DNA from 3 places in the Agarivorans sp. JK6 genome. Region 1 is predicted to be linked to each of the others. Evidence: predicted binding sites of a transcription regulator. Region 1 holds the regulator's gene; each other region holds the start of a gene.
What was found. Region 1 encodes sigma-54, which starts transcription at its own class of promoters, with help from an activator protein. Its sites were predicted from a motif close to GTTGGCACGNNNNTNGNNT; they were not measured.
Positions count from the first base shown of each region.

Region 1 (4,783 bases):
TAACCAAGATTGCAATAACTGGCTAATTTGTTCGATATATTGGCTAACTAAAGGCTGCGCAGCCAAGTATTCTTGCACGGCTTTATCTAAGCCGGTAAGTGGGCGCAGCTCCTCTTGCCAATGTGGGTTAGGTAAAAAACGCGCATCAAACATGTAGTCGGCATCGTTAGGCACGCCATTTTTAAATCCAAAGGATTCGAACACCAAAATTAGCTGTTGTTGTTGGTCACCAGTAACGCGTGAGCGAATCAAGCCGCTTAGCTCGTGTACCGATAAACGGGAAGTATCGATACGCAAATCGGCATTTCTAGAAATGGGAGCTAATAGCTCGGTTTCTGATTCAATCGCTTCTGCTAAAGATAAATTACTTTGGCTAAGCGGGTGTACCCTGCGTGTTTCGCTGTAGCGACGGATCAGCGCTTCATCTTTAGCATCTAAAAAAATGCTTAATAGATTAATGTCTGGTCCTGCATCTCGTATTAGCTGTCCTACCGGTGATAGCTCATCGGGAAGATTTCGAATATCAATGCTAATGGCTACTTTAGAATAGGTTTTTTTTAAGTTGTCGATAAGTGATTGCCAAAGCACAACCGGCAAGTTGTCGACGCAATAGTAGCCGAGATCTTCCAATACTCTTAAGGCGACGGTTTTACCTGAACCCGAGCGCCCACTAACGATGATCAGTTCCATGATAATCCCTAAGGCTGATTAGAGTATTAGGCTACCATGATGTCGTACAATTCGTCATCACTTTGTGCACAACGAAGTTGTTTACATATTTGCTTATCGTTAAGTTTTTCAGCTACTTGAGCTAGAGTATTAAGATGTTGCTTACATTGATCTTCGGGTACTAGTAATGCAAATACCAAGTCTACCGGCTTGTTATCTATAGCATCGAAGGAAATAGGGGGATCGCAACGCAAGAAAACCGCTGTGGCTTGATGCTGATTGTCGATACGGCCATGAGGAATAGCGATGCCTTGGCCAATACCTGTACTGCCCATTTTTTCTCGATTTAACAAGCTTTCAAAAATGCATTGAGTAGTGGTATCAAGCTGCTTGGCGGCCAGTTCGCTTACTATTTCTAGGGCGCGTTTTTTTGAAGAGCATTGAACTGCACTTTGGGTGCAGTCCAAGCTAAGTACTTTATTTAGTTGCATGGGGGTGGCTAACGTTTGTTAAGTTTTTCTTTATGTTTGATGACTTGGCGATCAAGTTTATCAATCAGACTGTCGATGGCGGCATACATGTCAGAATGCTCAGAGGTTGCAAATACTTCGCCGCCGTTTAAATGTAATGTGGCTTCAGCAATTTGGTTCAGTTTTTCTACGTTGAGGATGACGTGAACGTTATTGATCTGATCGAATCGTCGGGTGAGTTTGGCAAACTTGGTGTGGACATATTCTTTCAAAGATTCAGTTATTTCTACGTGGTGTCCAGTAAGGTTAATTTGCATAGATATCTTCCCCTTTTAGTGGCCTTAGATAAGGCTCTTACGTTGGTTAGAAGGTGGAATTGCTAAAGACTCACGATATTTAGCAATCGTACGTCTTGCCACCTTGATCCCCTGATCTGCCAAAATATCAGCAATTTTGCTGTCGCTGAGTGGTTTACTGGTATTTTCGGCAGCTACCAGTTTCTTGATTAATGCACGAATAGCGGTTGATGAGCACTCACCCCCGCCATCGGTAGCCACATGGCTAGAAAAGAAATACTTAAGCTCGAAGATGCCGCGAGGTGTATGCATGAATTTTTGGGTGGTTACCCGGGAAATGGTGGATTCATGCATTTCTACAGCTTCTGCAACATCGTTCAGTACCATTGGCTTCATGGCTTCTTCGCCATACTCAAAAAACGCCTGTTGATGATGAACAATGCAGTTGGATACTTTTAATAGGGTTTCGTTGCGGCTCTCGATACTTTTAATAAACCACTTGGCTTCTTGTAAGTGGCTACGAATAAACTGGGTATCGTTAGCGTTGGTAGAGGTTTTACTTAAAGATGCATAGTGGGAGTTAACACGCAACTTAGGCATTGCATCTGGATTGAGTTCTACAACCCAGCGACCTTGGCGTTTTACAACCGATACATCCGGGATAACATACTGGGCTTGATTAGGCTCAACCGCGTTACCAGGCCGAGGTTCAAGCGTATGAATCAAACGCATGACTTCGCGTAGCTGGTCTTCTTTAAGTTTGGTTTTGCGGGCTAATAGACGAAAATCGCGATTAGCTAATACATCTATGTGATTTGAAACTACATCTTTGGCTTCATTTAGCCAAGGTGTGTCTTCGGCAAAACGGCTTAATTGGATTAGTAAACACTCTTGCAGCGAGCGCGCTGCTATACCAACGGGGTCGAAATGTTGGATGCGTTTAAGTACTGCTTCTACTTCATCTAGCTCTACATCTAAGTCATTGTTATCGCTTGAACGTAAGCCTTCTAGTAGCTGCTCACAGTCTTGGGTGAGGTAGCCCGATTCATCTACCGCATCAATAATGGCTAAAGCAATGGCTTGGTCTACTTCACTAAATGGAGTGAGTTGCATTTGCCACAATAAGTGGTCTTGTAAAGAGTCGACAGTTTCGCCCTGAAACAACATATCGTTGTCATCGCTCACGGCGCTGCCAGATGAGCTGGCTGGGGCAGAGCTGGCGCTGTAGATATCGTCCCAAGTAGAGTCAACAGGAAGGTCGTCAGAAACAGTTTCTTGGTTAATGGCATCGCCTGCTTCAATTTGACTGTTGTCTATGTCCGCAGTGGATTCGGCCTCGGTAGACTTCTCGTTGGCAGATTTAGCGTCGGTTGCGTCACTATCACTGGCGTGAGACTCATCCGCCTCAAGCAGAGGGTTACTTTCCAGAGCCTCTTGAATCTCTTGCTGTAAATCCAGTGTTGAAAGCTGGAGTAAGCGAATGGCCTGTTGTAACTGGGGGGTCATGGTTAACTGCTGACCAAGACGCAACTGCAAAGATGCTTTCATTAACTACCGCTGTTCCTTCTTCTTATTGTCTTTTTTTAAACTTGCACTTTAACTATAGCTTGAATTGTTCTCCGAGATAAACTCGTTTCACATGTTCGTTTTCGAGAATTTCTTCTGGCTTTCCTGAGGCTATCAATTCGCCTTGGCTAACGATATAGGCATGCTCACAAACATCGAGAGTTTCTCGAACATTGTGGTCGGTAATTAGTACACCTAGACCGCGATCACGTAGGTGTTCAATGATCTTTTTAATATCGATAACAGAAATAGGATCTACCCCTGCGAAGGGTTCGTCAAGCAAAATAAACTTAGGTGCGGCGGCTAGAGCTCTAGCAATCTCAACTCTCCGGCGTTCACCACCTGACAAGCTCATGCCTAGGTTTTTGCGAATATGGCCAATGTGAAACTCTTCAAGAAGGTCGTCTAACGCACCAATTTGTTGCTCTTTATCGAGGTCTTTTCGGGTCTCTAATACGGCAAGAATGTTCTTCTCCACAGATAAGCGGCGAAAGATAGACGCTTCTTGCGGAAGGTAGCCAATGCCTTTACGTGCACGAGTGTGCATCGCTGTACTAGAGATATCGTCATCATCGATGAGGATTCGGCCTTGGTCACGAGGCACCAAACCCACCACCATGTAAAAAGTGGTTGTTTTGCCAGCGCCATTGGGACCTAACAAGCCAACAATTTTACCGGTTTCTACATTTAGACTAACGTTTTTAACGACCTTACGGCCCTTATAGGCTTTAGCTAGGTTTTCAGCAATTAGGGTACTCATTATTGCTGGTCTTCCTTGGGCGTTAGTTCGTCAAGCTGCTGCGGTAGGAAAATAGTAGTTACACGGCTGTTTTCGTCGCCTTGTGCCACCATTTCTTGTTTGTTGATGCTGTATTTGATCATTTTACCTTTTACCAAGCTCTCTTCTTGTTTGAGTTGAGCATTGGTAGTGAGTGTTAGCGTTTGGGTTTTTAGGTCGTAACGCACTTCGTTAGCCTCAGCTTCAATTGGCTTGCCGCTATCAAGTAATTGATAAAACGTTGCTGGTTCGCCTTTAGCGATCATTACTTCGCTGCCTTTTTCCTCGCTACCAATAACACTGAGTTCTTCGGCGTGCATTTTAATCGAGCCTTGAGTCACCACAACATTATTGTAAAAGGTAACTCGGTTTTCTTTGATATTGACCTGCTGGCGGTCAGCATCAACAATAATTTGTTTGTTGAAGTCGTCTTCTAGTGCTTGTGAACCCCAAGAAAGCATAAACAAGCTAGCTGCAAGTGCTAACTTACTCTTGTGGGTTGTGGTAAACCGCTTCGATATCATCTAATAAAGTCACTATTTCGTTGGCTAAATCACCGTCCATGCCAACGCCATACAGTTCGTATGAAGGGCCATAAACGGTAACAGGTTGATCGCTGCTCATGGTTTCTGTTTGCAGGTCGATCTCCAATTTTTCGGTTATTAAGTCGCGAACATACTCGCCACGGCTTAAATTTTTAATTACTACATTGTCATTTAAAATGACGTTTTGCTGCTGCTGTACTGTAGCGTGATCGGCCACAATTTGCCATACAGGTTGGCTTGGATCTGGGTACACTAAGATCTTTGGTTGAGCAAAAGTTGTGTGCTTAAGTTGTTCAAAAAACTCCATTTCCTCAGCGTAGATCCGATAGCGCGGGCTGCCGTCTTCGCCAAAACTCACGCTGTAGAGCTTTTCGGCAACAAAGTTTGGTTTGCTGGCTTCGCGTTTAGCACTTAGCTGCTGAGTTTCCGAAGGACTCAGCTGCCACAGCACCAAGGCTA
Region 1 is NZ_CP113525.1:3,982,397-3,987,179, reverse strand. It holds gene rapZ (RNase adapter RapZ) at 1-690, opposite strand, end outside; gene ptsN (PTS IIA-like nitrogen regulatory protein PtsN) at 717-1,160, opposite strand; gene hpf (ribosome hibernation promoting factor) at 1,169-1,456, opposite strand; gene OV592_RS18350 (RNA polymerase factor sigma-54) at 1,481-2,983, opposite strand; gene lptB (LPS export ABC transporter ATP-binding protein) at 3,036-3,761, opposite strand; gene lptA (lipopolysaccharide transport periplasmic protein LptA) at 3,761-4,240, opposite strand; gene lptC (LPS export ABC transporter periplasmic protein LptC) at 4,266-4,783, opposite strand, start outside.

Region 2 (4,783 bases), 1.7 Mb from region 1:
TTGTCTGGGTCTAGGCCCGGCCAAAGCGTAACCACAAGGCGCTGGTTCTTTATTTAGGTTTAGAATTTGTAGCTAAGGCCGGCTGTTACCACATACTCGTCTGATTCATAGAAATCGATATTTGAACTGGTGGTGTTCAAGCCAGAAAGTGATACGAAGTTCCAGTTTTCCCATCCCATAACGTTGGCGTACTCATAAGCGACGAACAGCTTGTAGTGGTCATCTTTTCGTGTCTTATCGAAGATCGGATTAACCGCATCGTATTCAGTCTTGCCAAAGCCAGCGGTTAGGGCTAGCGAGTGTGCATTGTGCACCATGTAGTAGGTCAACTCGGTTTCATAGCGATCGTAACTTGCTGCTGCGCCTATGGCGTCATTCTGGGTATAGCTAAATGCCGGTACTAGTGCTGATCTTTGGCCAATTTGGAAGGCATAACTAGCCTTGGCGAAGTAAACGTCGGCATCGCGGTGCAAGCTACGGTATTCAATTTGCTCGTTATCAATTTCGTTTTTACCCACAGCCAAATCTAACGAGAAACCAGAACCCATGATTTGGTTCAGCTTTACGCGGTAGGCGTAACCATCAACGTCAGTCTCGCTGCGCGCATTATCTGTGTCATAAGGGTTAGCCCACACTTCACCAGAAAGCACGGTAGGTAGAAAAGCAATGTCGATTTGCGTGCCGTTGGCAAAGTCATACTGGTAGCCAAGCTCAAAGGCCAAATCACCCACCGCCAAGTCATCGCGTGAAGTACCTAAATAAATGCGTTGGTTGCGCTGCTGGCCTAGGTCGTAGGCCAAGTTACCTAGCGGAACAGCAATAAATTCGTCTTGGGTTTCGCCGCTACCGTTTAAGTTGTTCAGGCGAGCGTTGTTCTCGGTGCTCAGGTTTGAGTTAGTAGAGCTGAAGCCGCCAAGTAGGAAAATCTCGCCACTAAAGCGCGATGTTTCGGCAGAAAATGCATTGAGCGAAAACGTTGAGCTAATGGCTAGTGCTAATAGTGTAGTTTTGTTCATTTTTATATCTCTTCAAATAAGTGCACAAGTTGGTGTGCTGTTTAAGTTGGAAATGATTTTATTTATTTGGGTAGGTTTTAGTACGGTTTAGAGAAATTCAACTTTGCTATTTGGCTTATGGTTTTTAAGTCATTGAGGAGCGCCAAATTTGGGTTTCTCTAAGTCATTTTTTTAATTTTGTTTTCTATCTAATCTCTAATTTGTTTTTCCCATGTTAATGACGTGGTGCTTAAGAATTTTTTAGAGGATAGGTAATGAGTATTTATATTGCGTTTTTATTTACTGGGGTGGTTTCAATGTTGTTTGTTTCTTTATTAAGGTTTTTAGAAGAAAGAAAACAATCAAATAAATCACCTGAAGAATAATCATTAATTAAACAAGGGGGAGTTAGGCAAATTTAGGAGAGGGATTTTAGAAGATAGCTAAGCTGGCTATCGGCAGCGTCATGGATAACAAACTACCCGAAATTTAGTTGCTAGGTGTTTGGCCTGGTAATAGCGAATTAGGAACCATTTCATGACTATCAGCACTGCAGCGGTTGCAATCAACAGCACAGCACTTTTTTCAACATGGCAACGAGCGCAACTCGTAAAATGTTTACAAGTATTAGCCTTAATAGTGGCTTTAGTTAGCACAGGTGTTGTGGCCCAAGACAAGTCATCTACTTATCAGTCAGTAGAACCTCGCAATAGCTATTTTGCTTTAACCATGGGCTCGGGCATCACCAACGTTGAAGGTGTGGATAAAGAAGATAAGAAACAAAATCACCGTTCATTTGATGTACGTTTTGGCCAGTATTTGAAAGACGATGTGCGCTTAGATTTTGTGCATGCTAATGAGGGTCACCCTTACAACCACCATCGAGATGGTTTTTCTACCCAGCTGGTTTACACCCCTATGTTGACTAAAACAGCTAGATTAGAACTTGGTAGTGGCCCTTACTTTTCATTTGATACCACTAGAAATGCCGAAGGTGTGGAGCTTAACGAAAAACGTTTGGGCATGATGAGCACCGTAGCCTTGGTATATCCCATCAATTACATCGGAACAGGTGCCCACTTACGGGGGCAATGGAACAATTATCTCATTCCAGATAGGCCAACCAGTAACTCCTTTTTAGTGGGCTTTGGTATTGATATTGATAATGGCACTAATCAAGTTAAGCAAGATGGGAACGGAATTATTAATGAAGTGTGGGTGTCGTTAGCAAATACTAAAATCAATCATGGTGGTCCAGAAACCACTGTGGGCTATAGCGTTGAAGGTGCTCATCGTTTCTCAAACAATTACGCAGTGTCACTAGGTTGGTTAGACGAGGGTGGTGATAGTGGGTGGACTGAACGGCGCGGCATTACCGCTCAAGTTTGGCGCTTTATTCCACTAGGAAACCACCTTGAAGGACGATTCGGTGCCGGACCTTACTTCGCCCAAGACAAATATGAGCACACTAGTGCTTTTGACACAAAAGGAGTTGTCACCATTGGGGTGAACTATTACCCACATTGGCGTAATACTCAAACTTGGTTTGTTGGTGGTAGTTTAACCAGAGTAATTGATAAAAAAGGTTATGAAAATGATGCTGACATAGCGCGACTGACTATCGGTTATCGATTTTAAGTAACTCGCTCGGCAAAAACGCCGCTTAGAGTAAGCGGCGTTTTTGATTTTATTTAAAGCGTCTTGCTACCAAGCCAAAACAGGCTAGTGCAAATAGGGCAATGCTGCCAGGTTCGGGAACCGAGAAGCGAATGTTATCGATAGCGCCAGAGCCGTTTAAGTGAATACGCATTGAGGCTACTTCGGCTACTGCAAAATCCAAGCGGTCCCAAGTATTGTCGCCGCCGGTATGCGGAGTGTAGAAATCAGTTGGGAAAATTTCGTTGTTTTGCGCATCAAACAAGTGAATGGCATTTTGTGCTGTGTAGCCATTCTCTGCCAGCTCAATGTCAAAAAAGTCGATACTTTCTAGGTATACCGAACTTGAGAAGTTAATGGTGAAGTAACCTGCAGGACGACGCCCTTCGTCATCTGGGTTGTTACAAATAAGGCCATTACACGAGTTTGGGTTCTCATGAATAATGAGTACATTGCCTGGGTTAGCAATACCTAAATTGGGTTGGTTAATATTGCTAAAAGGCGACTCTAAATCTGGGTCTTGAGTATTGATAAGGCTGGTATCAAAAGCGACGGCCAAATTGTTTTGGCCTAAACGTACATTGGTTCCATCTATGCTCACACCATGACTTAATTGGTATTGACCATTAACAATTTCACCGTTGGCCAATTCATCAAAAGTAATCACACTGGCTTGGCTAACAAAAGTGCTAAGTAAGCCTACAACGGCGAATAATACATGCTTGCGGTTCAAAACAATCTTCCTTGATATAAATGGTTCGACCAGCTCTAGGCAATTACTGTACCAAACTCGCAAGTCCATGGCCAGTAACACTTTTCTTACTGTTTTTATTAACAATAAATACTGGGTGTAAAGAATACTGACGAATTAATCGCTGCTTTTGAGGTAATAAGTGGAGTTAATACTAAAGTGCTTGCTGGCTTAACAAAGAGGGGGTTGTTGTATTAAGCAATTCCCGCCTTTAAATGAGTAGCTACACGCAAAACACTTACCGATTCGCTATCGAAAGCTCAGGTTTTCCAATAGTAACTAAAGCGCCGATTGTTTATCAAAGCTAGATCGGCGAAAATACCCGCCAATTACGATTAACTAAACGCTGGGTGATTGTGCTGTTTCGGCCAAATTGCCGCTTTGCTGCATCCTCGCGTTACCAAATTAGAAGAATTGATTCGATGTCTAACGCTTCACTCTTGCAAGATATTGCTAGCCGAAGAACCTTTGCAATTATCTCTCACCCGGATGCGGGTAAAACCACCATTACTGAAAAAGTATTGTTATTCGGAAACGCGATTCAAAAAGCCGGTACAGTGAAAGGTCGCGGTAACGCTACCCACGCTAAATCTGACTGGATGGAAATGGAGAAAGAGCGTGGTATCTCGGTTACTACCTCGGTGATGCAGTTCCCGTTTAACGATTGTATTGTTAACCTGCTAGATACTCCTGGACACGAAGACTTCTCGGAAGATACTTACCGTACCCTAACTGCAGTTGACTCCTGTTTGATGGTGATTGACGCGGCGAAAGGTGTAGAAGATCGCACCCGTAAATTAATGGAAGTAACTCGCCTGCGTGATACGCCTATTGTTACCTTTATGAACAAATTGGACCGCGATATTCGCGACCCAATGGAAGTAATGGATGAGGTAGAGAGCGAACTTAACATGATGTGCGCACCAATTACTTGGCCAATTGGCTGCGGTAAATTGTTTAAAGGTGTTTACCACATTCTTAAAGATGAAGTGATTCTTTACCAAACTGGTAAAGGCCATACCATTCAAGACCAACAAATCATCAAAGGCTTAGATAACCCCGAAATAGATGCCGCCGTAGGCGACGAGCTTGCCGAAACCTTGCGTGATGAGCTTGAGCTGGTATTAGGTGCGTCTAACGAGTTTGATCTTGAACTGTTTTTGAGCGGTGAACTAACACCTGTGTATTTTGGTACCGCGCTGGGTAACTTTGGTGTAGACCATATGTTAGAAGGTTTAACCAACTGGGCACCTGCGCCAAAACCTCGTGCTACTGATATAGGTGAAGTTACCGCTTCTGATGATAGCTTCTCTGGCTTCGTATTTAAGATCCAAGCGAATATGGATCCTAAACACCGCGACCGTATTGCCTTTATGCGCAT
Region 2 is NZ_CP113525.1:931,019-935,801, forward strand. It holds gene OV592_RS04385 (DUF2860 domain-containing protein) at 60-1,016, opposite strand; gene OV592_RS04390 (hypothetical protein) at 1,533-2,633, shown strand; gene OV592_RS04395 (PEP-CTERM sorting domain-containing protein) at 2,683-3,384, opposite strand; gene prfC (peptide chain release factor 3) at 3,825-4,783, shown strand, end outside.
Region 2: a site for sigma-54 is predicted at 3,422-3,440, ahead of OV592_RS04395 (PEP-CTERM sorting domain-containing protein). Genes of this name have one in related genera too.

Region 3 (4,783 bases), 1.4 Mb from region 1:
ACACCATTTATGGCTCTCTCGTAACGATATGTTCGGAGAGTCATTTTTATAGAAACTCGGTGAATACATTTTTTTAATATAGTCATCATTGTCATCATTGTTTCTAGCTGCTAGACAACCCTTTTCTACTTCTTTATCAATGTTACGCATTAAAACTTGAAAGCCTACCGGTAAAGTACGTGTAAGTGTTCCTGCACTAATGTAGTAAGGCGCGCGTAAGCCATGATACTCAATAGCTGGACCAAGCTGCTCAAACTTAATACCTAAAAAGCTCATACTTCTAGCAAGACGCGGCTCCATCATAACAAAGGCGTGATGGGTGCCAGCTCGCACAGCTAGAGCGGCAATAGACAAATACAAACCAATAGCTAAAAAAGGAAAGCAACGTAACTCTTCCTCAGAATAGGTTTGCTCATTGATCGCACCAGAGGCAGCACCATCAAAGTTATCCGCTTTACGACGTCGGAATTGTGGGCGAACCGCTAAACGCGATATTTCACAAATTTCGCTTCTAGCAAATTGCGAAGGGTGATATTTAGCACCTTCAATAGCATTAGAACAAAACTTCTCGATGGGCAGTAACTCATCTTTACTAGAAGGAGATACTATTCGCACACAGCCTGCATAGTTGGTACTAGGTTTGTGCTCGATTAAACAAAAGCGAGAGTATTCATCAAACTCATCTTGTTCCATACCGTTTTCACGGACTGGCTCAAAATTAAGTTCCTCACAGTATACGTCATGACGAATTCGAAATGCTTCTTGTACGGTATCGGTTTTATAAGCAACTACCGGGCGAAGATACTCTGCAAAGTGCTGAGCAATTAGCTTAGCTTCTCGCTTAACCAATAACGAAATGCCACCTCTCACAACAGCCCCAAGATAAGGGATACTTGCTAGGTTTTTCACATGTTTGTTTCGGATCATAAAGCGCTCTCAAAGCTTCAAACTTTCTAAACATAACATTTAGATTTTAGAAACAATTTAGAATTATAAAAGGCAGGCTTGCAGAAAAAACAAAGCGCAGAACTAGGCTGCGCTTTGGATGTACAATGCTAAAACTTAGCGACTTTTAATTAAGCATTATGCGCGGCGACGAACAGCTGCCAAGCCTAATAGACCTAATCCAAAGATAGCTAATGTTCCTGGCTCTGATACTTGTGCAGCAGAGATAGCGAAACCAGCTTTCAATTCGTTAGTTTTATCTTCTTCTGTAAGGAAGCCAATACAAGTTGCGTTTGGTCCACAATCAATATCACCTAATACTTCTAAACCTTGTAGGCGAGTAGTTAGGGTGTATACATAGTCATCGTAACCTGGAATTGGTAGTACGAAGCTATTTGTTAAGTAAATGTCATCACCCACTTCTGTGTATGTAACATCTGGACCCAACACGATAGTGAATAAGTCAGAACAGCCTTCTTGGTTAATTCCGGCTTGTCCTACCAACTGAGTTGGCTCGTACTTACAAACATTGTTAGTTGGTGTGTTGTAGGTTTCTTCAAAAATCACACCGAACTGAAGTACAGGTGCTGGAGCTAATGGGAAAGCAACAGGTGCTGTAGGTGCAAGGAACAAACCATCAAACAATGTAGCTGCTACTAGAGTATCACCAGTTACACCCCAGTTTTCGTGTACAAGGCCAGTACCTTCTGAAAATGCTAGAGCACCAACACCATCTACAACACTGGTAGTCACAGTACCTGATTTAGAATCTTCAATATTCAAAGCACTTTTCTTAAGATCTGGGTTTTCAGCAGCGTACGGGTCACCCCAAGCAAGAGACTTAGGAAGCTCGCCACCAAAAAGTGGGTCAAAATCATCTAAAGTTTCGCCAGTTGCATCAATACCCGTTGGGTCAATTGAACCAGCATCAGAAGTCCACTGATCGAAGCCAGCTTCGTTTAGGTAGTCCCAGTCAGTGATAAGAGCAGCGTTAGCAGAGATGCTTGCAAAACCTAAGCTAGCCGCCAAGCATGTAAGTTTTAATTTGTTCATGTCACCCATCCATTTGGTCAGTACGATTCGAAATACAAGTCATACAAAGCAATCTAGGTGCCAACTTTAAAAAACCTTTAAAAGCAGTAGCTTAAGAAATAACCAAATCATTGAAGTAAATAGGATGTAAAAATTACTGACACAAAAACCCATTATGTTTACCACCGTAAAAGATCCTTAAGATCCTTGTTCTAAAGCTTAATGTATGAAGATTTCCCTTACTAAATCCAATTAACGATTTACCTTGGACCAACAAACAACATTCTGGTGTTAAGTTGCTAAGCACTATAAAGGTAGATGAGAAAGCAGAACCTTCGAACAAGACAGTTACGATTGAGAATCTGAGCTTTGGAAGTGAGAGTTTCTTGAAGGAAATAAAAAATTACTGCTGCGAAAGCGCAGCAGTAATTATATAAGAGTAGCTAATTAAGCGCGGCGACGAACAGAAGCCAAACCCAGCAAACCTAAGCCAAAGATAGCTAAAGTACCTGGCTCTGTTACTTGAGCGGCAGAAATAGCGAAAGCTGCCTTTAATTCGTTCTTCTGGTTTTCTTCAGTTAAGAAACCAATACATGTAGAGTCAGGACCACAATCTAGGTTATCTAATACAGTTAAGCCTTGAAGACGAGTAGTTAAGGTATACACGTAATCGTCAAAACCAGGAATTGGTAGAATGAAGCTGTTTTGAAGGTAGATATCGTTACCAACTTCAGTAAACGTAACTCCGTCATCTAGTACCAATGTGAATAAGTCAGCACAACCAGCTTCATTAATGCCAGCTTCACCTACTTTAGTATCACCGTATTTACAGGTGTCATTAGTAGGAGTGTTGTACGTTTCTTCAAACAATACATCAAACTCAAGAACCGGCGCAGGAAGTGCTGGGCCAACAAAAGGAGCTAGAGGTTGCAGGAACAAGCCATCAAACAAAACTGCTGAAGACAAAGTATTGCCAGTTACACCCCAGTTTTCATGGGTAAGGCCTGTACCTGTTACGAAATCCAATGCACCAACACCGTCAACTACACTTGTACTTACTTGACCAGACTGAGCGTCGTCAATCTCAAGTGAACTTTTGATAAGTTGAGGGTTTACAGCGCCGTATGGTGTACCCCATGCAAGGCTTTTAGGTAACTCACCACCAAAAAGAGGATCAAACTCATCGGCTGTTGCGCCGCCGGTATCAATACCTAGTTGGCCAGCGTTTGAACTCCACTCTTTAAAACCCGCATCATTCGAGTAATTCCATTCAGTGATTAGTTCAGCGTTAGCAGAAATACTTGCAAATCCTAGGCCTGCAGCCAAGCAAGTAAGTTTCAATTTGTTCATTTCACCCATCCAATTTGGTAATAGCGTTTAGATATAAAGACCGTGCATAAAGCAAAACTCGGGCCAAATATAATTAATCAATATTAACAAAGAGTTACACTCTAAAAACAAATAAATCAATTATGATGTGTAAAACTTACTGACATAAAAAACGCTCAACTTTCTTCTTTTAAAACTATCTTTTTGGCTATCTTATATACCATTCGCTGCAAGGGATTACGATTACCCATTGGTCGCCACGTTTTCTTAAATCGATTTCGATAAGCATCAAAATGCAAGCCGTAAGGTGCGGTAATTAGATCTCCACGATTAAGTAGGATTTTTAAAACATACGTACCCGCTATACCACCACACATCTTCACCGCCATAGGCATCGATGGTCCTTTTTTAGCGTGAAAATCTGCTCGACTCGGGTCAACTAGATAAGGGCGCTGCAACATCGCGGGGGATAAACCAATTAGGAACTTAATATATTGCTCGTTTTCACTAGTGGCATCTTCAAATCGAAAATACTCTTCGTAATTCATACTGCCAGGCATAAAACACAAAAATGCACAGCCCATGCCTAACGGTGCAGCAGTAACTAAAGGGATCTTTTTCTCTAAACACTTTTGAAAGACCAACTTTCGCGCAGCCAAGGCAAAAAAGTCTAGGCTATCTACATATACGTCCACACCTTCAAGGAACTCATCAACATTGTGCTCAAAAATACCTTCAGGAAAGGACTTCACCTCCGCTTCAGGGTTTATATCTAAGCAGATGTTTTCCATTACTTTTACTTTGTCTTGGCCAACGGTAGACATAAACGCGCCAGCTTGACGATTAAAGTTGTGAACTTCATATTCATCAAAATCAGAAATGTGAAACTTGCCAACCCCCAAGCGAGCCAAGGTAACAATGTGCTCACTACCAACGCCCCCGGCCCCCGCCATTGCAACACGCTTTCCACGTAACACCTGTTGCTCTGCTTCCGTTACCCAACCGATATTCCGAGAAAAAGCATCTTCGTAATTAAAACTCATAACTAGTTAGCCTTATAAGATTGACGACATCCATTCGCCTGCATATAACCACGAACAACATAGCAACTTGCTCTAATGCATAGTAAAAATTAAGATTAAAAGGTCATTCAAGGAAGAATATAGTATGAAACTCGTCTTCATCGTAATCCTAGCCTCTTTTTCATCTCTGTTTAGTGTAGAAGCTTCCAGCGCACTTGCAGACACTATAGAAAAAATCAAACCGTCTGTTGTAGGAATTGGCACCTACAATAAACTAAATTCTCCTAGAGCCAGCTTGCGCGGTACCGGATTTGTTGTTGGCTCTCACCTTATCGCCACCAATGCACATGTGATCCCAAAAAGCCTAAACCAACAACAGAACGAAAAACTAGTTGTATTTGTTGGCCAAGGTCGCTCGCCAGAACTGCGTATTGCCAGCGTAGTTGCTAGCATTG
Region 3 is NZ_CP113525.1:635,912-640,694, reverse strand. It holds gene OV592_RS03055 (PEP-CTERM/exosortase system-associated acyltransferase) at 1-927, opposite strand, end outside; gene OV592_RS03050 (THxN family PEP-CTERM protein) at 1,084-1,998, opposite strand; gene OV592_RS03045 (THxN family PEP-CTERM protein) at 2,425-3,327, opposite strand; gene OV592_RS03040 (ThiF family adenylyltransferase) at 3,483-4,349, opposite strand; gene OV592_RS03035 (serine protease) at 4,474-4,783, shown strand, end outside.
Region 3: a site for sigma-54 is predicted at 2,045-2,063, ahead of OV592_RS03050 (THxN family PEP-CTERM protein). Genes of this name have one in related genera too.